Regions from separate parts of the Thioalkalivibrio sp. ALMg3 genome, predicted to be linked through region 2. Evidence: predicted binding sites of a transcription regulator. Region 2 holds the regulator's gene; each other region holds the start of a gene.
What was found. Region 2 encodes sigma-54, which starts transcription at its own class of promoters, with help from an activator protein. Its sites were predicted from a motif close to TGGCANGNTNCNTGCTT; they were not measured.

Region 1: the regulator sigma-54 is predicted to act here: its motif matches at 3,106-3,122, upstream of flgB (flagellar basal body rod protein FlgB).
Region 3: the regulator sigma-54 is predicted to act here: its motif matches at 1,650-1,666, upstream of F622_RS0108820 (pilin).

What each region holds. Positions count from the first base shown of each region.
Region 1 covers NZ_KB906226.1:61,360-69,293, forward strand. The annotation lists gene flgE (flagellar hook protein FlgE) at 1-1,142, opposite strand, end outside; gene F622_RS0109165 (flagellar hook assembly protein FlgD) at 1,186-1,860, opposite strand; gene flgC (flagellar basal body rod protein FlgC) at 1,871-2,290, opposite strand; gene flgB (flagellar basal body rod protein FlgB) at 2,618-3,025, opposite strand; gene F622_RS0109180 (protein-glutamate O-methyltransferase CheR) at 3,242-4,057, opposite strand; gene F622_RS0109185 (chemotaxis protein CheV) at 4,262-5,200, opposite strand; gene flgA (flagellar basal body P-ring formation chaperone FlgA) at 5,723-6,400, shown strand; gene flgM (flagellar biosynthesis anti-sigma factor FlgM) at 6,540-6,854, shown strand; gene F622_RS0109200 (flagella synthesis protein FlgN) at 6,870-7,355, shown strand; gene F622_RS0109205 (flagellar brake protein) at 7,438-7,934, shown strand, end outside.
Region 2 covers NZ_KB906224.1:86,413-94,346, reverse strand. The annotation lists gene F622_RS0107785 (calcium/sodium antiporter) at 1-82, shown strand, start outside; gene F622_RS0107780 (KpsF/GutQ family sugar-phosphate isomerase) at 79-1,056, shown strand; gene F622_RS0107775 (HAD family hydrolase) at 1,056-1,595, shown strand; gene lptC (LPS export ABC transporter periplasmic protein LptC) at 1,592-2,173, shown strand; gene lptA (lipopolysaccharide transport periplasmic protein LptA) at 2,154-2,696, shown strand; gene lptB (LPS export ABC transporter ATP-binding protein) at 2,693-3,463, shown strand; gene F622_RS0107755 (RNA polymerase factor sigma-54) at 3,552-5,036, shown strand; gene hpf (ribosome hibernation-promoting factor, HPF/YfiA family) at 5,053-5,391, shown strand; gene F622_RS0107745 (PTS sugar transporter subunit IIA) at 5,395-5,862, shown strand; gene hprK (HPr(Ser) kinase/phosphatase) at 5,911-6,942, shown strand; gene rapZ (RNase adapter RapZ) at 6,950-7,822, shown strand; gene F622_RS0107730 (PTS sugar transporter subunit IIA) at 7,874-7,934, shown strand, end outside.
Region 3 covers NZ_KB906225.1:120,619-128,552, forward strand. The annotation lists gene F622_RS0108815 (transposase) at 1-690, opposite strand, end outside; gene F622_RS0108820 (pilin) at 1,135-1,578, opposite strand; gene mgtE (magnesium transporter) at 2,100-3,458, opposite strand; gene mgtE (magnesium transporter) at 3,469-4,827, opposite strand; gene F622_RS0108835 (ABC transporter ATP-binding protein) at 5,234-5,950, shown strand; gene F622_RS0108840 (ABC transporter permease) at 5,947-7,934, shown strand, end outside.

The DNA.
Region 1 (7,934 bases), on a different contig from region 2:
TGGGCGATATCCACGTTCGAGGCCTCAAGGGCACCCGCCTGTACCGCCCCGAGGTTGCTGGATCCGGGGCGACCCATTCGCACGTCACCCGCCGCGAAGGTCTCGGCCCAGTTGTTATCACCCAGCTGCTCCAGCCCCTGCGGATTGGAGAAGTTCGCGAGCGTCAACTGGCCCAGCGCAGTGGATTGGCCGTTGGTGAAGCGGGCAAACACGACACCGGTGTCGTCGATATCAATGCCGGTCAGCTGTCCGGAGGCAAAGCCGTCCTGGTTCAGATCGTTCACCGAAAAATCTCCCCCGAACTGGGTGGTACCATCGAAGTCGATGTCGAAGACCAGTGGTTCTGCCCCGTCCAAATCACCTTCCGGTCCGCCCGGGACAGTTAGACCCTCAGCCGCGGGGTCAACAACGTCCAACTGACCGCTGGGATCGAATTCCAGCGTCAACGGGCCTTCGGATCCTCCCCCGTAGTCCTCAAGTTCCATTAGGTTTCCGTCGTCCCGTCGTACCGCGACGTGGGCATTCCACTCATTCGGGGCGGTCTTCACGAAATACAGGCTGGCGTCCCGAGCGATGCCCAGGGAGTCGTACATCGTCAGCGACGTTGAGAAGTTGTAGGTCTCGGGCTTTTCCAGGTCGAATTCGTCTTCAATCGTGCCGGCATCCGAGCGCAGGTTGATCAGGGCCTCGAGGTTCGTGGTGGCCTGGGGTGCCGCGGTATCGGTCTGAAGGCGTAGATCGTCAACACGGTTGCTATCAACTCCGTCATAGCCCTGCAGACGCTGCCCCTGGCTGTTCACTAGAAAGCCGTCGCGATCGACCTGGAACTCCCCCGCCCGGCTGTAGACCTTACTGCCCTGGTCGTCCAGGACGAAGAAGCCCTCGCCGTTGATGGCCAGGTCCAGACCGTTCTCGGTGAACTCCGTGCGGCCCTGCGAGAATTGCTGGGTCACCGCCTGCAGGCGCGTGCCGGAGCCGATCGCCGTCTGGCTGATGCCGCCGAAGCTCTGGGCAAACACGTCACCGAATTCCGCCCGCGAGCGCTTGAATCCGGTGGTCCCCGAGTTGGAGACGTTGTTGCCGGTGGTCTGCAGGTCGGCCTGCGCCGCGTTCAGTCCGCTCAATCCAATATTGAAGGGCATGGGGTCTTTCCTCCGTTAGGGTTCTTTTGTCGCGGTTTGGGCGTCAGCCGCCAATCCGTCGTACATCCGAAAAGCTGATCTCGCCCAGGCCTTGCACGGTCAGTGCCAGCCCGGAATCGTTACCCACCGCGACGCTCTCCACGCGGGCATCCAGGAAGGTATCCACGGCCTCGGACTGGGTACCGGAGCGGGCCGTGGCCTTGAACTCGTAGACGCCCGGGGGTGCGAAGGTCCCGTCGTCGCGCATGCCGTTCCAGCTGAACTCCTGCAGGCCGCTGCCGGCGGCGCCCAGGTTCATGCGGCGGATGCGCTCGCCGTTCGGGCTGTAGACGTCGATCTGCAGCTCCTCCGTGGAGCGATCCAGGTCCACCGCACCCTTGATCAGGCCGTCCGGACCCAGCTCGCCGAATTCGACGGGAACCAGCACGTCCTTGCCTACCAGGGATGCCGCCTGCAGCGTCTGGTTCTGCCCCAGCGACTGCGCCAGCTGCTGGAACGACTTGGACAGCTCCTCGATGCCGGTTACGGTCGAGAACTGCGCCATCTGGCCCAGGAAGTCGCCGTTGTCCATCGGCTCCATCGGGTCCTGATTCTCCAGCTGGGTCGTCATCAGCTTGAGGAAGTCGGACTGGCCCAGGCGGTCCATGTCCTTGTCCTGTTTCTGCTCGGGGCGCGAGAGGCCCAGGCGATCCAGCAATTCGGGGGATATCTGTGTCATCGATGGCTCCCTAGCCTTGACCGATCTGCAATGTGCGCTGGAGCAGCTGACGCGAGGTCTCCATCACCTCCACGTTGGCTTCGTAGTTGCGCGAGGCGGACATCATGTTGGCCATCTCCTCCACCACGCTGATGGCCGGACGGAAGATGTAGCCCTCCTCGTTGGCCTGCGGGTGATGGGGTTCGTAATGCGCATGCGGCGCCGCCTGCGACTCGGTCACGCCGGCCACCCGAACGGCCGTCGACGAACCGTTCGGGTTGGCCTGGTCCATCACGCTCTGGAACAGCACCTGCTTGGCGCGATAGGCCTCGTCGGGGTTGGTCGCGGCGGTGTTCGCGTTGGCCAGGTTCGAGGCCACGGTGTTCAGGCGCACCGACTGCGCCGACAGCGCCGAGGCGGAGGTATTGAACAGGCTGAAGAGGTTGCTCACGACATCGATCTCCCGATCAGGTCCGCGTTAAGGAAACACTGATTGATGTACACGCTCGCGCTCGAGTCGCTTTTGCGTGCGAACAAGGCGCGGTGACTGCCGTGCAGTCATTCTGCACAAAGGAACCGCAACGCCGTTCCCGCGCCCGTTTTTGATAACAACGGGCGGCCGACCCCCTACTTTCTATGACTTGCGGGGGTTGGCACCCCAGGTTCCCCGATCCTGCGTTGCGGCACTTGCCGGTAGAACCACTACCGGCTGCGCACCGCGCCTTGGCACGGAAAACCTGGGGTACCAACGCGAGTGTGTACATTAATCAGTGTTTCCTTAACGATCGCCCCGCAGGGCTTCGCGGATGCCGGAGACCCGGCGATTGAGGAATTCCAGGCTGCTCTGATATTGAACGGCGTTCTCGGCAAAGGCGGCCCGCTCCATCTGCGGGTCCACCGTGTTGCCATCCAGCGACGCCTGCGAGGGGACGCGGTAAAGCGCCTCGACCTGCCCGTTCATCGCGCCAGCGTTGGGGTCGAGATGCGCCGCCTGGCTGCGCGCCATGGGCAAGGTATTGCCGCCGCCGGCCGCGGATTCGAGCACCGCACGAAAATCGATATCCCGCGCCTTGTAGTTCGGGGTATCCGCGTTGGCGATGTTGGAGGCCAGCAGCTCCATGCGCTGCGCCCGCACGTTCACCGCCTGCGGAGAAATACCCATCGCCTTGTCGAGAGAGAGACTCATCGCTTCCGTCCTGTCCGCCCGTGGCGGACCCTCGCTTGGAGAACGGGGCGCACCGATTGCGACCCTTCGCAGGGGAACTGAAGCAATCGTTATGCCATTCTCGAGCGACGTGCCGCAGGGGCGCAGGCACAGTGGGCAGCCAGGGGAAGGGATGGAGCGACTCGCCGCCCGCATTGCACGGGCGTTCCCGGGGATCAGCCCCGGGGCTGGATTACGTCAGGACTTCAGACGAAGTACCGAGCCGTACTCGGTTCGTACGGTCTCGAAGGCCTGGGTGTAGGGCCCTGCGGTCTCGGAAGCGCCAAGAAACAGATACCCGCCCGGATTCATCTGCCGGGCGATAGCGTCAAGAACCTGTCGCTTGGTGTCGCCCGAGAAATAGATCAGCACGTTGCGGCAGAACACCAGGTCGAACTTGCCCAGCGCCGCATAGCTGTCGATCAGGTTGAGCTTCTGAAAGCGACAGCGCCGCTGCACATCCGGGATCACCTTGTGGCCATCCGCGACGGTCTCGAAGAAGCGCGCGCGCCGGCTCTCGCTGAGCCCGCGCACGATGCTCAGGCCGTCGTACACGGCCCGTCGCGCATCGTCCAGGATCTTCTCTGACAGGTCCGTGCCCAGAATGGAGACCGGCACCTTCCGAGCCGGCCGCGACTCCTCCCATTCCGAGACCACCATCGAGATCGTATAGGCCTCCTGCCCACTGGAGCATCCCGCGGACCAGACCTTGATGCTGCCTCCCTTCGCCGCCAGTTCCGGCAACAGCACGTGGCGCAGGATCTCGAACGGAAAGCCATCGCGGAACCAGGACGTCTCGTTGGTCGTCATCGCATCGATCACGCGGGTGCGCAGGCGCGGATTCGGGGCCTGCCGCATCGCATGCAGCAGTTCCGGGACGCTCTTGAAGTCGAACTCGTCGAGCAGCCGCGACAGACGACTGGAAACCAGGTACTGGCGGCTGTCACCCAACACCAAGCCGCAGCAGTCCTGCAGGAAGCGGGAGAACTCCTCGTAGTCGCGGGAATCGATCACCGAGTCATCCCTGAGCGCTGTCCATCGTGATTAGGCATCCTGATGACGAATCCTTGACCGGGGCCGCTTGGCCGGAAAACCGGGGTAAGCCCGAAGATCGGATCGAGTATACGGCGTCGCGCGCATGGCACCATACACACCGACTTCCGGCCACCCATCGCCGCTCCGGGCTTGGCGGGCGGCAACGCGGTTCCGCCCGACCGCTCATTCGGCCTGCTGACTCTCGCGCCCGGTCTGATCCAGTACGGCATTGGCCAGCTCATCGGGATTGAACTTGGAGAGAAAGGCATCCGCGCCCGCGCGCTTGACCATGTCGGTATTGAACTCACCGCTCAGCGAGGAGTGCAGCAGCACCTTCAGGTCCTTCAGCGCGGTGTTGTCCCGGATGCGCGCGGTCAGGGTGTAGCCGTCCATGCGTGGCATCTCGATATCCGAGATCACCATCTCGATCTGGTCACCCACCGGCCCTTCCGCGGCCTTCTGTTCAAGGAAATCCAGTGCCTCCTGGCCATCCTTGAAGACGTCGTATTCGAAACCGAGGCCCTTGATCGCGCCCTCGATCTGCTTGCGCGCCACCACCGAGTCATCGACGATCACGACCTTGCGCCCGCTGGCCTCTCTGGCGTTCTCGCGGATGGATGGCGAGACCTCGCTGGGCAGCGGATTGACGATGGAGAGCACCCGTTCGACGTCGATGATCTCGACCAGCTTGTTGTCGATCTCCGTGACGGCCACCAGGAAGGATTCGCGTCCGGTTCCGCGCGGGGGCGACTTCACGTCTTGCCAGTTCACGTTGACGATGCGGTCCACCGCCGACACCCAGAAGCCCTGCACCGAACGATTGAACTCGGTGACCACCACTTTCTGCTCCCCGTTGTCGACCGCCCCGACGGCGCCACGCAGGCCCATCGCTCGCGCCAGGTCAATGATCGGCACGGTACCGCCACGCAGCGACGCCACCCCGCGCACCACGCTCATGGAGCCGGGAATCTGACGCAGCGGTGGCGACGGAATCACCTCGCGGACCTTGAAGACATTGATCCCGAAGGTCTGCGACCCGCCCAGATGGAACAGCAGCAGCTCCATGCGGTTCTGCCCCACCAACTGGGTTCGCTGATTCACATCGTCAATGAATTGACTCATCGTGCCGCTCTCCTTGCCCCGATTGCTCTAGGCACCGGACAGGCCTCAAAGGCCAAGTGTGCACCGCGCAACCCCGGCCTGTCATTTGCATTCGCGCGCATGCGCCTGCTGGCGCCGCCTCATGGTGATAACGGCCGCCCGCGACGGGCCTTGAATGCACGCGTGGCGCCGGATGATCAGTCATTGGCACGACATCTGCATGTTTTTGCGTACTGAAACCGCACGCGATTCGCTCGACAACGACGCAAGATCCGTCAAACCCGAGCCATTCGCGCACAGTCCGACGCCCGCACCGACCTGGCTGCGCAGGACAGGACCAAACAGGACCGCAACATGAACCAGCGCCGACCCATTTCAGAATTTTCTTCCGCTTCCAGGGAGACGCTGATCCGTTCGCTCGTTCGCGTTGGGGCCCTCTTCGTTCCGGAAAAAGGCGGCCGGTCCGGTGCCTCGCCAGCGAGCGCAATCGACTCGAGCGCAAACGTGCGAACCCTTCCGCGTCTCCTTGCCGGAGTCGCCCTCTTGTTCACCCTGGTGCTGCTGTCTACCAGCGTCCGGGCCGAAGTGCACCCGGTTGACGACATCCGCCACGCCGCCGAGCAGTTCCTGATTCAGGAACTGGGCGTTACCGATAGCGAGGAGGATGTTTCCATCGAGATTGGCCAGCTCGACAAGCGTCTGCGCCTCGTCCCCTGCACGGACGGCCTGGAAGCGCGTTTCCCACCCGGCGGGCGGCGTGACGGCAACACCGCTGTCCATATCCAGTGTGCCGGCCCGGTGACCTGGCAGTTATACGTGCCGGCAACCGTCGAACGGTACGCCGAAGTGCTGGTTGCGAACCGCACCCTGCCGCGCCAGCACACCCTCTCGGCGGGCGACCTGCGTTTCCAGCGAATCGAGACCTCGCGCCATGCCGGCAGTTATCATGAGGAAAAGAATGCCCTGATCGGCCAACAGACCCGCCGCAGCATCCGCCCGGGTCAGATCATCGGCACCCAGCACGTGAGCCCGCGCGAGATCATCAGTCGCGGCCAGCGGGTTACCATCCTGGCAGAGAACGGCTCCATCGCCATCCGCATGCAGGGCGAAGCGCTGGAGAACGGGACGCTCGGCGAGCGAATCCGCGTCAAGAACGCATCCTCCGGGCGCGTCGTCGAAGGCGAAATCCAGGCCTCCGGCCACATCCGGGTAGCGCTTTGAGGCCTCGCCACACCAGGCACGCCGATGATTTTCGAAGCGGACTGTGAAGCCCGTTACACTTTTCCGCCCCCGAGGCCTACAGTTTCAGCACCGCTGGCCGTAAACAATTGCAGCACAGTTACAACGACAGGAAGGCATCATGGATATCAAGGGCCTCAACACGAACAGCCTGCGCCCCGACAGCCAGAATCCCGGGGTAAAGGGTCGCGACGAGTCCGGCAACACGGCGAGCCGTGCCCCGGCCTCCGGTAACGCATCGGCGCCAAACAATGATTCGGTCACGCTCACCGGGGCCGCCCAGGCGATGAATGCCGCGGCCGGCGCGGGTGACACCGCACCCTTCGACGCCGCCCGCGTTGCCGAACTGCGCGAGGCGATCTCCAGCGGCAATTATCCGGTGGACAACCAGCAGCTGGCCGATCGCATGATCGACCTCGAAAGCCTGCTGCGCTAACCCGGTCTATCGCCCATGAATGCCGACGCGCACCACAAACTGCAACGCTCGCTCGAGACCTCAATCCGGCTGGCTCATCAGCTGGAAGAGAGCCTGCTACAGGAGACGCGCGCAGTCGAAGCGCGCCAACCCGATACGCTGCAGGACGTGGTGACCGGCAAGCAGACCCTGCTGCATGAGCTGGAAACCGAGACCCGCAACCAGCAAGGCCTGGTCGAGGCCGCCGGCGAGGCCTTCAGCCCCGAGGGCGTCGCGCGCCTGTTCTCGAAGATGGACGATGGCGTAGTACTGAACGACCTGTGGCAAGCCCTGCGCCAGTCCATCGAACGCTGCGACACTCTGAATCAGGGCAATGCGCGCCTGATCGACCGTGACCGCCAGCGCGTGGAACTCTCCATGCAGATCCTCCGCGGCGAGGAAACCGGCCCCGCGGCCACCTACGACCCGTATGGCCGCGCCCGCCCCGGAAGCCGCGGCGGACGCCAGATCACCCAGGCCTGAGAGCCCGGTCCTGGTGGAGGCTGGCTTTTCGCGGCATCCACCAGTACCTTGCGTCCTCACACTTTCCTAACACTTCGGACGCATGGACGACACCGACTATACCGTCGACAAGCCGGACCGGATTGCCGGCATCCTCAAGGACCTCGACCACAAGCTCACCGTCGTGAGCGTTCGCGTGGATACCGACGGCCCCCTGTACACCTCGGCCCTGGTCCGTCTGGACCCAGCCGCCAAGGAACTCTTTCTCGACGAGCTGACCCCGCCTCGGGCGCACCAGCAGGTTCAGGCCGGCATGGACTTGCGCGTATTCGCGGCGCTGCGCGGGGTCGCAGTGCGATTCGGCACGCACGTAACACGCATCGAGCAGGAGCAAAAAGGCGCGCTCTACGTCTGCACCTATCCGGAGACTTTGCACTACCTGCAACGCCGCGAAACGTTCCGCGTGCACATTCCGATGGCACAGCGCCCTCAGATCGAACTCCATGCGAAGGCCTGGAGGGATCCCGTGATCGGCGAGGTTGCCGACCTCTCTGCCCAGGGCATGTGCATCGAGCTGCCCACCACCCTCCTGGATGCGCT
Region 2 (7,934 bases):
GATCCGGCGCTGGCAGGGCGCCCTTCTCCTCATCGCCTTCGCAAGCTACCTTGTCTATTTGGGAATCACGGCAACCGCATGAACTTCAACCCCGAAACGACCCGCAAGCTCGCCCTGGCCGTCCTCAATGACGAGGCCGAGGCCGTACGCAACCTCGCCCGGCGCATCGACGACCGCTTCCTCGAGGCCTGCCGCTGCATCCTCGCGTGCAAGGGCCGCGTGATCGTCACCGGCATGGGCAAGTCCGGGCACATCGGCAGCAAGCTGGCCGCGACCCTGGCCTCCACCGGCACGCCGGCCTTCTTCGTGCATCCGGGCGAGGCCAGTCACGGCGATCTCGGCATGATCACCCGCGAGGACGTGGTCATCGCGCTGTCGAACTCCGGCGAGACCGACGAGATCATCACCATCCTGCCGCTGATCCGGCGCCTGGGCGTACCGCTGATCGCGATGACCGGCAACCCCGGCTCGCGCCTCGGCGCGGATGCCACCGTACACCTGGATGTCAGCGTCGAGCGCGAGGCGTGCCCGCTGGGCCTGGCTCCCACCTCCAGCACCACCGCCGCGCTGGCGATGGGCGATGCCCTGGCCGTCGCGGTGTTGGATGCACGCGGCTTTACCGCCAACGACTTTGCCCGCTCGCACCCCGGCGGCCGCCTTGGCCGGCGCCTGCTGGTGCATGTCGCCGACATCATGCATACCGGAGGCGCGATCCCGCGCATCACCCCGGACGCCCCACTCAAGGACGCCCTGTTCGAGATCACCCGCAAGGGTCTGGGGCTGGTGATCATCACCGACGGTGACGATCGCATCCAGGGCGTGTTCACCGATGGCGACCTGCGGCGCACCCTGGATGCCGGGCACAGCCTGGACGGCCTGACCATCGGCGAGGCCATGACCACCGGCGGCCACACCGCGCAGCCCGACTGGCTGGCGGTGGAGGCCCTGGAGGCCATGGAGAGCCGGCGCATCAACGCCCTGCCCGTCACCGACGCCGAAAACCGCCTGGTGGGCGTGATCAACATGCACGACCTGCTGCGCGCCGGGGTGGCGTGATGAACCTGGATGCCACCACTCTGCGCACCCACCAGCAGGCCGTGCGCCTGCTGATCCTGGACGTGGACGGCGTGCTGACCGACGGCAGCCTGTTCCTCGGCGACGGCGGCGAGCAGTACAAGGCCTTCAACAGCCGCGACGGCCACGGTATCCGTCTGGCCCTGGACGGCGGGATCGAGATCGCCATCCTGACCGGGCGCACCTCCGGGGTCGTCGAACACCGTATGCGCGACCTGGGTGTGGAGCATCTGATCCAGGGCCGCCGCGACAAGGGCGAGGCCCTGCACGAACTGCTGCAGCGGACCGGCCACGACCCCGCCGAAGCGGCCTTCATGGGCGACGACATCGTGGATCTACCAGCGATGCAGCGGGTCGGGCTCGGGATCGCGGTCGGCGACGCCCACCCGCTGGTGCGCCAGCATGCCCAGTGGGTGACCGAGGCCCATGGTGGGCGCGGGGCCGTGCGCGAGGCCTGCGAGGGCCTGCTGGCCGCGCAGAGCCGGCTCGACGCGCTGTTCGAGACCTACCTGAACGGATGAGCCGCAGGATTCGCAGCCGACTCGGATGGGCCTTGGCCGTGCTCGCATTCGCGACCGTGCCCCTGGCGCAGGCTGAGGTAAGCCCGCCCGAGGGCGAGGTCACGCTGCAGATTGACGGCTTCACCCTGCATGCCACCGGCGACGACGGCGAACTGAGCCATCGTCTGCGCGGCACCCGCCTGCGCGAGTTTGGACGTGACGGCCCCCAATGGGTGGACGACCCGGACCTCGACCTGTTCGCCGAAGGCGGTATCGAATGGCGCTGGACTGCCCCCGCCGCACTGCATCAACCGGCCGCCGTGACCCTGGACCTGGTGGGCCCCACCCACGGCGTACAGCCGCCCCGCGGCGAACGCGTAGAGACCATCATCGATTCGCGGGATGTTCGCGTCGCCACCGACACCATGGTCGCCACTTCGGATGCCCTTTCCACCCTGAACCAGCCGGGCCTGTTCCAGCGCGGCACCGGTCTGCGCGTGGACTCGCGAGGGGATACCATAGAGTTGTTCCATGACGTGTACTCGCTCTACAGCGAGACGAGCGAGGAGGATCCCGCGCATGACCCCGAATCCCCATAGCCTTCGCCACCGTCCGGGCCAACCGGGTGCCCGCCTGGCGGCGCTCCTGCTGCTAGCCCTGCTGGCCACGCCCGCGCTCGCCCAGCAGGGCTCGGCGGGCCCGGCACTGCCGGTGGAGATCACTGCCGACCGCGCGGAGATGGACGAACGCCAGGGGCTGGGGACCTACACCGGCGACGTGATCGTAATCCGCGGCGACATGACCCTGGAGGCCGACAAGGTCTACGTGCGCACCCGCGATCGCCGCCCCTACGAAATGGAGGCCCACGGCGAGCCGGCACGCCTGGAATCACCCGATCCGGAAACCGGAGAGATGCGCATTGCCACCGCCCTGCGCATCGACTACCTGCTGAACGAGGACCGCATGATCCTCACCGACCAGGCCCATGTGATCACCACCAGCGAGGAGGCGCGCGGCAAGCGCATCACCTACGACCTGACGACCGACGTGATCGAGGCCGAACGCGGCGAAGGCGACAGCGAGCGCGTGCGCATCACCATCCAGCCGCGCGACGACGAATGAACGCCACCGCCCCCAGCCCATCCGCCACACCGGCACAAACCAACGACCGCCTGATCGGACGCGAGCTGACCAAGCGCTACGGCCAGCGCACGGTGCTGGACCAGGTGGACGTCGACCTCGCGCCCGGCGAGGTGGTCGGCCTGCTGGGCCCGAACGGGGCCGGCAAAACCACCTGCTTCTACAGCCTGGTCGGGCTGATCCGTCCCAATGCCGGGCGCATCACCCTGGGCGAGCGCGACATCACCCGCGCCCCCATCCACGTACGCGCGCGCGCCGGCCTCGGCTACCTGCCGCAGGAGGCCTCGATCTTTCGCCGCCTGAGCGTGTGGGACAACCTGCAGGCCGTGCTGGAACTGCGCCCCGGGCTGGATCGCCACGAGCGCCGCCGCATTGGCGATGCGCTGATCGAGGAGTTTCAGCTCGAGACCGTGCGCCACAGCCCGGGCATCGCGCTGTCCGGTGGGGAACGGCGCCGGGCCGAGATCGCCCGCGCCCTCGCCGGGGATCCGCGCTTCATCTGTCTGGACGAGCCCTTCGCCGGGGTGGACCCGATCTCGGTGGGCGACATCCAGGACGTGATTCGGCATCTCGCCCAGCGCGGCATCGGCGTACTGATCTCCGATCACAACGTGCGCGAGACCCTCGGCATCTGCCACAGGGCCTATATTCTAAGCGAAGGCCGCCTGCTGGCCGCCGGGACACCGGACGAGCTGCTGGCCGATCCCCAGGTGCGCCGGGTCTATCTCGGCGAGAACTTCCGCCTGTGAAAGCGCCCCGTATGCGGCCCGGTCGGTGCACAAACCACAAGGCAGGCTTTAAGATTCCATCAATGCCCACCCTCGCCCCGCATACCCGATGCTGAAACCCGGCCTGAATCTGCAGCTGGGTCAGACGCTGACCATGACCCCGCAACTGCAGCAGGCGATCCGCCTGTTGCAGCTGTCCACGCTCGAGCTCCAGGTGGAGATCCAGCAGGCGCTGGAGAGCAACCCCATGCTCGAACAGGTCGAGGACGAAGATGCCGAGGCCGACACCGAGCGCCTGAACCAGGACGGCGAGCTGGTGGAAGGCGATCGCATGGAGGCCACCACCACCAGCGACGACGTGATCCCCGAGGAACTGACGACCGACAGCCGCTGGGACGACATCTACGAGCCGGCCCCGACGCCCAACAAGGGCGTGGATGACCGCGACCCGCTGGAAAACACCAGCGACGACGACGGTGAGGGCCTGCAGGATCACCTGCTGTGGCAGCTGCATCTGAGCCATCTGACACCGCGCGACCAGCGCATCGGGGCGGCCCTGATCGACGCCATCAGCCCCGACGGCTATCTCGAGGGTGACCTGGAAACCCTGGCCGAGACCATCAGCCGAGGCGAGGATGAAACCGTCGGCGTCGACGAGGTCGAGGCAGTGCTCCACTGGATTCAGCAGTGCGACCCGCTGGGGGTCGGCGCGCGCAACCTGCGGGAGTGCCTGGAGATCCAGCTACGCGAACTGGCCCCGGACGCCCCGGCCCGCGAGGCCGCACGGGCGATCCTGGAACACGGCATGGACAGCCTGGGCAAGCGCGACTACAAGGCCCTGCAGCGCCAGTCCGGCGTACGCGACCCGGACGAACTGGCCCGCGCACTGGATCTGATCCGCACCCTGAACCCGCGCCCCGGCGCACAGATCAGCTCCGCCACCTCGGAATACGTGGTCCCGGATGTCTACGTGCGCCACACCACCGAGGGCTGGCGCGTGGATCTAAACCCGGAGATCGCACCGCGCATCCGCATCAACGACCTCTACGCCGGCATGGTGCGCCAGGTCTCGGATGCCCGCGACAGCGCCTTTATGCGCGATCAGCTGCAGGAGGCACGCTGGTTCCTGAAGAGCCTGCACAGCCGCAACGACACCCTGCTGCGGGTCGCCGAGGCGATCGTCCATCGCCAGCAGGGCTTTCTCGAGCATGGCGACGTCGCGATGCAGCCATTGATCCTGCGCGACATTGCCGAGACCCTGGAGATGCACGAATCGACCATCTCGCGGGTTACCACGCAGAAATACATGCACACCCCGCGCGGGGTCTTCGAGTTCAAGTATTTCTTCTCCAGCCATGTCGGCACGAACGATGGCGGCGAGTGTTCCGCCACCGCCATCCGTGCCATGATTCGCGAATTGATTGGCGACGAACCCCCGAACAAGCCGCTCAGCGATGCCCGGCTCGCCCAGGTCCTGTCGGACCGGGGCATCAACGTAGCGCGCCGCACCGTGGCCAAGTACCGCGAGGCGATGCACATCCCTTCATCCAGCGAACGCCGGCAGATGGCCTCGATGCCCACCGGCAGCAAGTAACCAAGGAGTCCTGACCATGCAGATCAACCTGACCGGCCACCACGTGGACATCACCGACGCCCTGCGCGACTACGTCAACGAGAAATTCGCGAAGCTGGAGCGCCACTTCGACAAGGTCATCGACGTCCACGTCGTGCTGACCCACGAGAAGACCCGGAATCAGCACAACCAGGCCGAAGCGAATCTCCAGGTCAGCGGCAATCACATCCACGCCGAGGCCTCTCACGAGGACATGTATGCCGCAATCGACGCGCTGATCGACAAAGTCGACCGTCAGCTGATCAAGCACAAGGAAAAGGTCAAGGACCACCACCGCGCCGAAGGTGCCCAGCGCAACCGCGAGCAGGCCTCCTGATCCATGACGATTGCCGAGTTGATCACCTCCGAGCGCATTGGCCTGCAACCCGAGTGCTCCAGCCAGAAACGGGCCCTGGAGGCCCTGGCGGACCTCCTCGCCGGCGGAGGTGACGGCACGGGACCAGGAAGCAATGCGATCTTCGAGGCCCTGTCCGCACGCGAAAAACTCGGATCCACCGGTCTCGGCCATGGGGTTGCGATTCCCCATGGCCGCCTGGCCGATCTCGAGGCGCCGCGCGTGGCCGTGCTGCGCCTGGAAAAGGGCGTCGACTTCGACGCCATGGATCACGAGCCGGTCGATATCCTGATCGCACTGCTGGTCCCGGAGGCCGCCACCGGCGACCACCTCGACCTGCTGGCCCAACTCGCCCGCGGCCTGTCGCAGCCAGACACCATCGGAGCGCTGCGCCGGGCCGGGGACGCGGCGGCCCTGGAACAGGAACTCGTGCGCCGCTTCAGCGAGGACTAAGCCCGTGGAACCCGCCTCCAGCCGCGATTCCGGCGCGCAGCGTCTGCCATGAACGAGGCGCTGGGAGAAGGCGGGATCGCCCGCGACATCAACGTGGAGAGCCTGATCCAGGCCATGGGAAACCGCCTGGATCTTCGCTTCGTGCACGGCGAACATGCAGCACCCGACCGCAAGCTGGTCGGCGACGACGGGGACGACCTGCCGCTGGCCGGCCATCTCAACCTGATCCGGCCCAACCGCATCCAGATCATCGGCGACTTCGAGGCCCGCTACATCTCCAGCCTCAGCGCCACCCAGTGCAACGACCTGATCCTGGAGATGGCCCGCACTGGGACCACCGCGGTGATCTTCGCCGAGGACACCTGTCCGTTCTCGGAGATGCCCGACGCCCCGCAGGAGGCGCTGCCGCTGATCCTGTGCTCCAGCACCAGCAGCCACGAGATTATCTCGCTGCTGCGCTATTTCCTGCAGCAGCGCCTGGCCCATTTCGAGGTGCGCCACGGCGTGTTCATGGAGATCCTCGGGATCGGGGTGCTGATCAGCGGCGCCTCCAGCGTTGGCAAGAGCGAGGTCGCACTGGAACTGATCTCGCGCGGGCATCGCCTGATCGCCGACGATGCCCCCGAATTCGCGCGCATTGCGCCCGACATCGTGCGCGGCCACTGCCCGGCCCTGCTCCAGGACCTGCTCGAGGTGCGCGGTCTTGGGGTGCTCAACATCCGCGCCATGTACGGCGATTCCGCGATCAAGGGCGGCAAGTACCTGCGCCTGATCATCGACCTACGCGATCATGGCGAACCCTCGCCGGTCCCCGATGACCGGCTGAACGGGCGCCGCGGCGAGATCGATATCCTCGGCCTGCGCGTCCCCTTGATCAGCCTGCCGATCGCGCCGGGGCGCAACATCGCGGTCATGATCGAGGCGGCCGTGCGCAACCACATGCTGCACATGCAGGGCTATATCGCTGGCGACGACCTGCGCGCACGCCAGCGCCGCCAGATGAGCGGCGAGACGGAGGAGCCGCCCTACCATCGCGCGGTGCCCGCCACTACGGTCCCCAACCCGGACCCGGAGGGCTGAATCGGCCATGCGCCTGCTAATCGTCAGTGGCCTGTCCGGGTCCGGCAAGACCGTGGCCCTGCACACCCTGGAGGATGCCGGCTACTTCTGCGTCGACAACCTCCCGCTGCCGCTGCTGCCGGACCTGATCGATCAGGTCCGGCAGGGCCACTACGACACCGAGACCGACCGCCATCTGGCCGTGGGCGTGGATGTGCGCAGCGGCCTGGAGGCCCTGGAGGGGTTCTCCGATCTCCTGGCGCAACTACGGGCGGACGGGGTGCAGGTGGAGGTCCTGTTCCTGCAGGCGGCCAGCGAGGTGCTGCTGCGGCGCTACCACCTGACCCGCCGGCGCCACCCGCTGGCGCGCGACGGCGTGCCACTGGTCGAGGCCATCGACCGCGAACGCGAGTGGCTGGGCCATGTGGCCGCGGAGGCCGATCTGACGGTCGACACCTCGCGCCTGTCGATGCACGATCTGGCCCGCACCCTGCGCGACCGCATAGGCGAGCGCGGGGAACACGAGCTATCCCTGCAGTTCCAGTCTTTCGGCTTCAAGCACGGCGCGCCGCTGGATTCCGACTTCGTGTTCGACGTGCGCTGCTTGCCCAATCCGCACTACGAAAGCGATCTGGCCGCCCTGACCGGTCGCGACCCGCCCGTGTGCGAGTTCCTTGAGCGGCACGCGGAGGTCGCGGCCATGTTCGACAGCATCCAGGGATTCCTGTCGCAGTGGCTGCCGCGCCTGCTGGACGATCACCGCAGCTACGTCACGGTCTCCATCGGTTGTACCGGCGGGCAACACCGCTCGGTGTATCTGGTGGAGCGGCTTGCGGAGGCGTGGCAGGATCGGGAACATGTTACTGTTAGCACCCGTCACCGCGAGCTGGGTAAACAGTAACCACTGGACGCGGGACGAGGGCCTTCTGGAACCCGCAATCGGAGCAGATCCATGGGCGTTGGTCTCATTCTGATCACGCATCAAAACCTGGGCGATACCCTGCTGCAGACCG
Region 3 (7,934 bases), on a different contig from region 2:
ATCGGCGGCGGCGCGTCCGGCTACCGTTGTTCCATCCCCGGACGTCGCGCGCAGCAGGGCAAGCCGTTCCGCGACCGAGGTGTACTCGGAGGCCTCCGGCGTGGGGGCCATCCCGGCCCGGATCGGGTTCAGGTCCACGTACGCCATGGCCGTCAGGACCGCTTGCTCGTCGAGCAGGGCCTGGCTCTTGAAGCGCCCCTCCCAGAACCGTCCCGTCACGCCGTCCTCGGCGTTCGCCTGGCGGGCGATCGACTCGTTCAGAACGCGCATGAACCACGACAGGTCAGCGAGTCGGGAGCGGTACGTCTCGACCCAGGCATCCACGATCTTCATCTCGGCCGCACCGAGCCGCTGTGGATCGGCCAGATACCGCTGCACCATCACCGGCCCCGAGAAGAGCTGCGTCCAGCGACGCAGGATCTCGTCGCGCTCCAGGGGCTCGACGCGCGCCTCGTCCACTCGCACCACGATATGGAAGTGGTTGCTCATGACCGCATAGGCCGCGATATCGACGGCGAAGACCGATGCAAGCTGCTTCAGACGATCGGCGATCCAGCCGCGGCGATGCTCAAAGGATCGCCCGGAGTGGGCATCGTGTCCGCACAGAAACGCGCGGCGGACGCAGCGGGAAACGACGTGGTACCAGGGCGTGTCGTCCAGAGAGACGAGGGTCGAGCGGGGCTGGGTCATGATGAACTCCTTCCGTGGAGTAGGTCTTGCAGCAACGCAGGTTCGTTACGTTCCTGTCGTTAGGATAGTGAATGCCTTGGAGTTTTTCAGGGCGTAGCGAAACCGCGTTCCAGGGTTCCGTTAGAGCGGGGCGAGCAAGGTGGGTTTGCCCGAGGTTCGGGGGACGGGTTGCAGACGCGGGGCTTGCGGCCGATTGCTTCGGCGAATCCGGTTTATGTCAACAAAGTGGGTGTCCCAGAGGATTGCCTGCGGCCGATTGCTTCGGCGAATCCGGCTTATGTCCACAAAGTGGGTGTCCCAGAGGATTTCGGGCTCCACGCGAGACTACGATTCCCTTCAGCGGTCGAACACCTCCCCGGTATCCTTCGATGAACCATAAAAAAGCCCCGGCACTAGGCCGGGGCTCCGAGAGGGGAAAACAAATCTGTCCCCTTTGCTTCTCTTTTAGCGGCAGTTGGCCGGACGATACTTGCCCGGCAGGCTCCCCCCAGTGCAGTCCCACTCGATAGAACCATCTACGGCGGTTCCAGCTGCAATGTCGTTTCCACCCACCTGGGGCATGAAGGTCATGACGTTGTCGGTATCATCGATCACATTGGTGAAGGTGATTTCAATCTCCCCATTGGTTCCATCCACGACGATGCCGGACACGATGTCAGTTGCGGCAGGTGCATCCCAACCCGCATCAAGAGGGTTAGTTCCCGTCATCGCATTCTCAGCAACGATCGTTCGGGCGGAGGAGGCCAAACTAATCCCTTCGGTAACTTGAGCGCGCTTCGTATAATCCTGATAAGCCGGCAACGCAATCGCCGCCAGAATGCCGATAATCGCCACAACGATCATCAGTTCGATAAGCGTAAAGCCCTGTTGGACGGATTTCTTCTGCATGGTCGTACTCCCTTGATGTAATAAAAGCGGGGCCTTCGGCCCGGCCACCCCGTGGGTAGCTGTCTGAGGAGATGCATTGGGCGTGCCAAGAGCGCGGGAATGCGTGAAAACGGCGCCCGGGCGCGGTGTGGTCTGTGGCATGGGTCACGCCCACACGCTTCCCGGGTGTGTCACGTGACAAAAATGGTCATGTGAAGTGACGCACATTGTCACCCTGGGGGCTGGGGTGCCTCTGGTTGTCATGGCCGGGGTTCTTGATCTTGGGGTGTTCGAACGGTGGAGATCCCGGCTCTTCGCTGCGCTACGGCCGGGATGACGGGGGGCTGGTGCTGTGGTCGGGATGACGCGGAGGGGTGTTGGTGAGGTCGTGATCGCCTCGAGCTCGACTCCTGGCGTTCGGGGCAGTTCGTAGGGTGCGTTGAGCTTGGCGAAACGCACCGGGCGTTGGGGGTGGGGCGAGGTTGATGCGATTCGCTTTGCTCATCGCATCCTACGGGGGTGGGGTATGGGGGTTGGGGGAGCTAGAGGCCGAGTATGGCGACGGCGGTGGCGAAGTAGATGGTGATGCCGACGACGTCGACGACGGAGGTGATGAGCGGGGCGCTGGCGACGGCGGGGTCGACGCCCAGGCGGGTGAGGGTGAACGGCAGCAGCAGGCCGAACAGGGAGCCGAACAGGACGACCAGGAACATGCCGAGCGCGATGGCGTTGGCGACCTCGAGGCTGCCCAGCCAGTAGCCGGAGAGCCAGATGGCGCCGGCCAGGGTGGCACCGAGGGCGGAGGCGACCAGGATCTCCTTGCCGCCCAGGCGCCACCAGTCCTGGGGCTTGATGTCGTTGGTGGCGAGCGAGCGCACGACCAGGGTGGAGGCCTGGGCGCCGGCGTTGCCGCCGGAGGCGATGACCATGGGCAGGAAGAAGATCAGTGCGACGACGGTCTCGATGGCCGCTTCGAAGTGGGCGATGGCCAGTCCGGAGAGGATGTTCACGGCGACCAGGATGACCAGCCAGCCGATGCGCTTGCGGTAGAGCAGCTGCATGCTGGCGTCGCGCAGCGAGAGCACGACGTCACCCACCGCGGCCATGCGATGGAAGTCCTCGGTGGTCTCGGCGCGGAGTACGTCCATCACGTCGTCGACGGTGATGATGCCCAGCAGGTGGCCATTGTCGTCGACCACCGGGAGGACGTCGAGGTCGTAGTGGCTGATGCGGTGGGCGGCCTCTTCGCGGTCTTCCTCCGCACTGATGCTGACGACATCGGTGTTCATGCGCTCGCGCACGCTGGTGGTGGGGCGCGACAGCAGCAGCCCCTTCAGGCGCACCCAGCCGAGCAGTTCGCCGGTGGGCGTGACCACGAAGATGGTGTTGATGGTCTCGGCCAGGTCGCTCTGTTCGCGCAGGTGATCCATGGCCTCGGCCACCGACCAGTCGGGCTGGACCGTGGCGAACTCGGGCGTCATCAGGCGCCCGGCGCTCTCCTCCGGGTAGCCGAGCAGGGTCTCCAGGGCCTCCTGGTCTTCGTCCGGCAGGGTCTCGAGCAGGGATTCGGCCTGTTCGTCCTCCAGCCCGTCGATCACCGAGACCGCGTCGTCGTAGGACAGGGCCGCGACCAGGCGGCTGGCGTGCTCGTCGTCCAGCGCCTGAAACACGCGCGACTGGTGATCCGATTCCAGGTGGGCGTAGATATCCGCGGTGCACTCGACATCCAGGCGCTGGAAGAAGGCCTCCATCTGTTGGGCCGGCAGGGCCTCCAGGGCGTCGGAGAGATCCGGCGCCGCGTGCTCGGCGCACAGGCTCTGCAGGGCCTCGGCGGTGGGCGCGGTCAGCGCGGTCTGCAGGGCCTGCGGCAGGGTGTCGAGATCCGGTTCGGTCGGGCTCATCCGGGAGGTCCTATGGGATTGCCAGGCCGAGCAGGGCCGTGGCCAGCGTGAAGTAGATGAGGATACCGCCGATGTCGGCGAGCGAGGTGACCAGCGGTACGCTGGCGGTCGCCGGATCGAGGCGGAACTTGTTCAGGACCACCGGCAGCAGCATGCCGAGGATGCTGGCCACGGTAACGATGATGGTCATCGACAGCGCGACCAGCAGTGCGATCTCCGGCCCGCCGCGCCACAGCCCGACCAGCGATACCGCGACACCCATGCTGAGCCCGAGGGTCAGGGACACGCCCATCTCCTTGGCCCAAAGCCGGAGCCAGTCCCTGGCCGTGACCTCGCCGGTGGCCATGGCGCGCACCATCAGCGTGGAACTCTGCGCGCCCGCGTTACCGCCGGAGGCGATCAGCAGCGGCAGGAAGAACACCAGCACCACCACGGCCTCGATGATGTCCTCGTACTGGGAGATCATCAGCGCGCCGATGGTGTTGAAGGCAACCAGACCGAGCAGCCAGCCGATGCGCTTGCGATAGAGCAGGAACGGGCTGGCCTCCTGCGGGGACAGCGGCAGGGTGCCCACCGAGCCCAGCTTGTGGAAGTCCTCGGTGGACTCCGCCTCGATCAGGTCCATCACGTCGTCCACTGTGACCACGCCCAGCAGTTCGCCGATCTCGCCGACCACCGGCAGGCTCTCCAGGTCGTAGTGCTGGATGCGGCGGGCGGCCTCCACCGCGTGTTCGGAGACGGCGATGGTGATCGGGTCGGCTTCGCCCAGCAGTTCGCGCACCGGGCTGTCGGCGCTGGCGCGCAGGAAGTGGCGGATGGGGATGGCGGCCAGCAGCACGCGGTCCTGGTCGACCACGAAGATCACGTTGTTGGAGTGCTCGTCCGCGTTGCGGCGGATGAAGGCCAGGGCGCGTTTGAGCGTCCAGTCCGGGTCCACCGCGACGACGTCCGGCGACATCACGCGGCCGACCGAGTCCTCCGGGTAGTTGAGCTGCTTGAGCGCGCGGCGGATCGCGCGAAACGGCAGCAGGCGCAGGTAGCCGCGCAGGGTGTCCGGATCCAGGGTCTGCAGCAGGGCGGTGAGGTCGTCCGCCTCCATCTCGGAGAGGATGAAACGGGCGTCCTCGCGCGGCGAGGCCTCCAGCAGGCGGATCTGGTGCCCGGTGTCGAGGTAGGCAAAGACGTCCGCCTTGCGCCCGGGGGGCAGCAGGTTGAAGACGGCGATGAGGTCTTCCTCGCCCAGCTCCATCAGCGCGTGGGCGATGTCCTGCACGCGCATGTAGTCGAGCAGTTCGTGGAGCCCGTCGCGGTCGTCCAGACGCAACAGCTCCTTCAGCTCGATGATGGACTGCTCGAGGTGAAGCTCCATGCCCTTCTCCCGGCGGCATCGGGGCAGCGCGCGGACTGTGCACGGGCACAGGCCATCGCGGCGCCGCACGAATGCGGTGAATGGTGCAGGTTCGGGTCGGGCGGGGCCCGGCCGTTCCCGGCTCTTTGATCAAAGAGGCCTGACGGGAAGCGACCGGTTAGGGAACGGACGCTTGCCGCTAGGCGCAGATAGATCGGCTGCGTGATCGGCTGCTTGATCGGCGTGTCAAGGCGCGTTCCCGTGTGTGGAGATGGCGCTTATTCTAACGGATGCCGGGCCTCAATCAACCGCTTGTGTGGCTTTTTGAAACATTCATCTACTCTTCATGGTCATGTGGAGTCGGGGCCTGGTGTCTCCCGGGACGGCCCGACACCCCGGCTGGAACGGACAACAAAAGGCGGATCGTATGGCTGAGTCATCAGCGTTTTCGGGGCCGGTCCTGCGGCTCATCGGCGCGGCGTTTGCCTACCCCGGCGAGGGCGAGGTGCTGCACGGTGTGGACTTCGAGCTGGCCCCCGGCGAGCGGGTGGCGATTGTGGGCGAGAGCGGGAGTGGCAAGTCCACCCTGCTGCATTTGGCGGCCGGGCTGGAGGCGGCGGATCGCGGCGAGGTGCATCTGGCGGGCGAGGCGCTCGCGGGGCTGGACGAGGCGGCACGCACGCGGCTGCGCCGGGCCCGCGTGGGGATCGTGTTCCAGTCGTTCCATCTGATTCCGACGCTAACGGTGCTGGAGAACGTGATGCTGCCGCTGGAACTGGCGACGGCTGCCAATGCTGCCGAACGACGCGAGCGCGCCGGACGCCAGCTGACAGCGGTCGGGCTGGGGGATAAGGGTGAGCGGTATCCGGAGGCGCTGTCGGGCGGCGAGCAGCAGCGTGTCGCGATCGCGCGGGCGCTGGTGCACGAGCCGGCGCTGATCCTCGCCGACGAGCCGACCGGCAATCTCGACTCGCGCACTGGCGAGACGATATTCGGGCTGCTGCTGGAGCAAGTACGGGCGACCGGGTGTTCGTTGTTGCTGGTGACCCACAGCGATGAACTGGCGGGGCGACTGGATCGGGTGCTGACGATGCGCGACGGGGTGCTTCAGCCTCCGGAATCGGTGGAGGGGTTGCCGGCGTGAGCGGTCTCGTTCTGCGTGCGTGGCTGCGCGACTGGCGTCGGCGGCCGCTGCAGCGGGTGCTGACGCTGGTCGGTGTGATCATCGGCGTGGCGGTGGTGCTGGCGGTGGATCTGGCGAACCAGTCCGCCCAGCGGGCCTTCGACCGTTCGATGGACGAGGTGGCCGGGGCCGCTACGCATCAGGTGCTGGGGCCGGCGAGCGGCTTCGACGAGGCCTTTTACCGCGAGCTGCGCATGGCCGGGTGGCGGGATACGGCCCCGATCGTGGAGGGCCCGGCGCGATTGCCGGATGGCACGACGATCTACGTGCTGGGCGTCGATCCGCTGGCCGAGGGGCCGTTTCGCGGGGCGGCCTCGGATATCGGCGATGCCCCGGTGCAGCGCCTGGTGACCGAGCCGGGGACGATCCTGCCGCCTGCGGGCTGGTTCCGGGCGAGCGGGGAGGCGCATGGGGCTCGATTGGCACTGGAGGCGGCCGGGGGCGAGCGCGAGATCACGCTGATCGACCGTGCCGGCGAACGGGACGAGGACCCGAGTGATGATGGGGGGGATGGCGCGTCTGAGGATGCGGGCGCCTCGCTCTGGGTGACGGATATCGCCACGGCGCAGGTATTGCTCGACCGGCTGGGGCGGCTGGACCGAATCGACGTGCGGCTGGCCGATGACGAGGTCGAGGCCCTGGCCGACGTATTGCCCGCGGAACTGGAGCTGGTGGCGGTCGAGAGCCGGGGCCAGGCCGCGCGCCAGCTGGCGCAGGCGTTCCGCATCAACCTCACCGCGATGAGCCTGCTGGCGCTGCTGATCGCGGCGTTTCTGATCTACAACACGCAGACCTTTGCGGTACTGCGCCGGCGCGAGGTGATTGCCAGCCTGCGCCTGGTCGGTGTCGGGCGCCGGGCGATCTTCGGGGTGGTGCTGCTGGAGGCCCTGCTGGTCGGCGTGATCGGCACGCTGCTGGGCGCGCTGCTGGGGGTGGCTCTGGCGCAGGTGCTGGTCGCGCAGGTCGCGCAGACGGTGACGGACCACTTCTTTGCGGTGGCGGTGACCGGGGTCACGCCGCGGCCATTGGCGCTGGCCGCGGTGCTGCTGCTGGGCGTGGGGCTGTCGCTGGCGGCCGCACTGGCCCCGGCCTGGGAGGCGGCGCGGGTGGCCAGCCCGGCCGGCACCGGGCGCGGAGGGCTGGAAAGGCGTGCCCGTGGCTGGGCCGCGTGGCTGGCGCTGGCGTCTATCGTTTTGTTGCTGGCGGGCGTCGGGTTGATCGTGACCGGTGCCGGGGCGCTGGTGGGCGGGTTTGTCGCACTGTTCCTGCTGATTGCGGGGTTCGTGTTGCTGCTGCCCTGGGTGCTGGCGGGGACGCTGCGCGGCCTGGCGGTGCTGGTGCGCGGGGCGGCCCTGCCGCGCATTGCGGTCCGCAGCCTGGAGCGCAGCCTGTCGCGCAGCGCGCCCGCCACCTCGGCGCTGACGCTGGCGCTGGCGGCGGCCATCGGCGTGGCGGTGATGGTGGGGAGCTTTCGCGGCAGCGTGGAGCAGTGGCTGGGGCAGGCACTGACCTCGGACCTGTACGTGGTGCCGGCGGCCCCGGCCTCGGCGCGCGGTGGGGCGCGCCTGCCCGAGGACTGGACGGCCGACCTGGTGGCCCGGTCGGGTGCCGTGTCGGTCAGTTCCGGCACCAGCCAGGAGGTCGTCAGTGACCGGGGACTGGTGGACCTGTACGTGGTGCGTCCGCATGCCGACTGGCTGGACTACCTGCCGCTGCTGGAGGCGGCCGTGCCCCGCGAGGCGCTGGGGGCACGGCTGGCTGCGGACGATGCCGTGCTGGTGACCGAGCCGTTTGCCGCGCATCACGATGTTGGCGTGGGCGATCGGCTTTCGCTGGCCGCGTCTGGTGGGCGGCGGGCATTCGAGATCCTCGGGATCTATCGCGACTACGGGAACCCGCAGGGCACGGTGCTGATGACGCAGGCGGCGTTCGCGCGCGGGGGCGT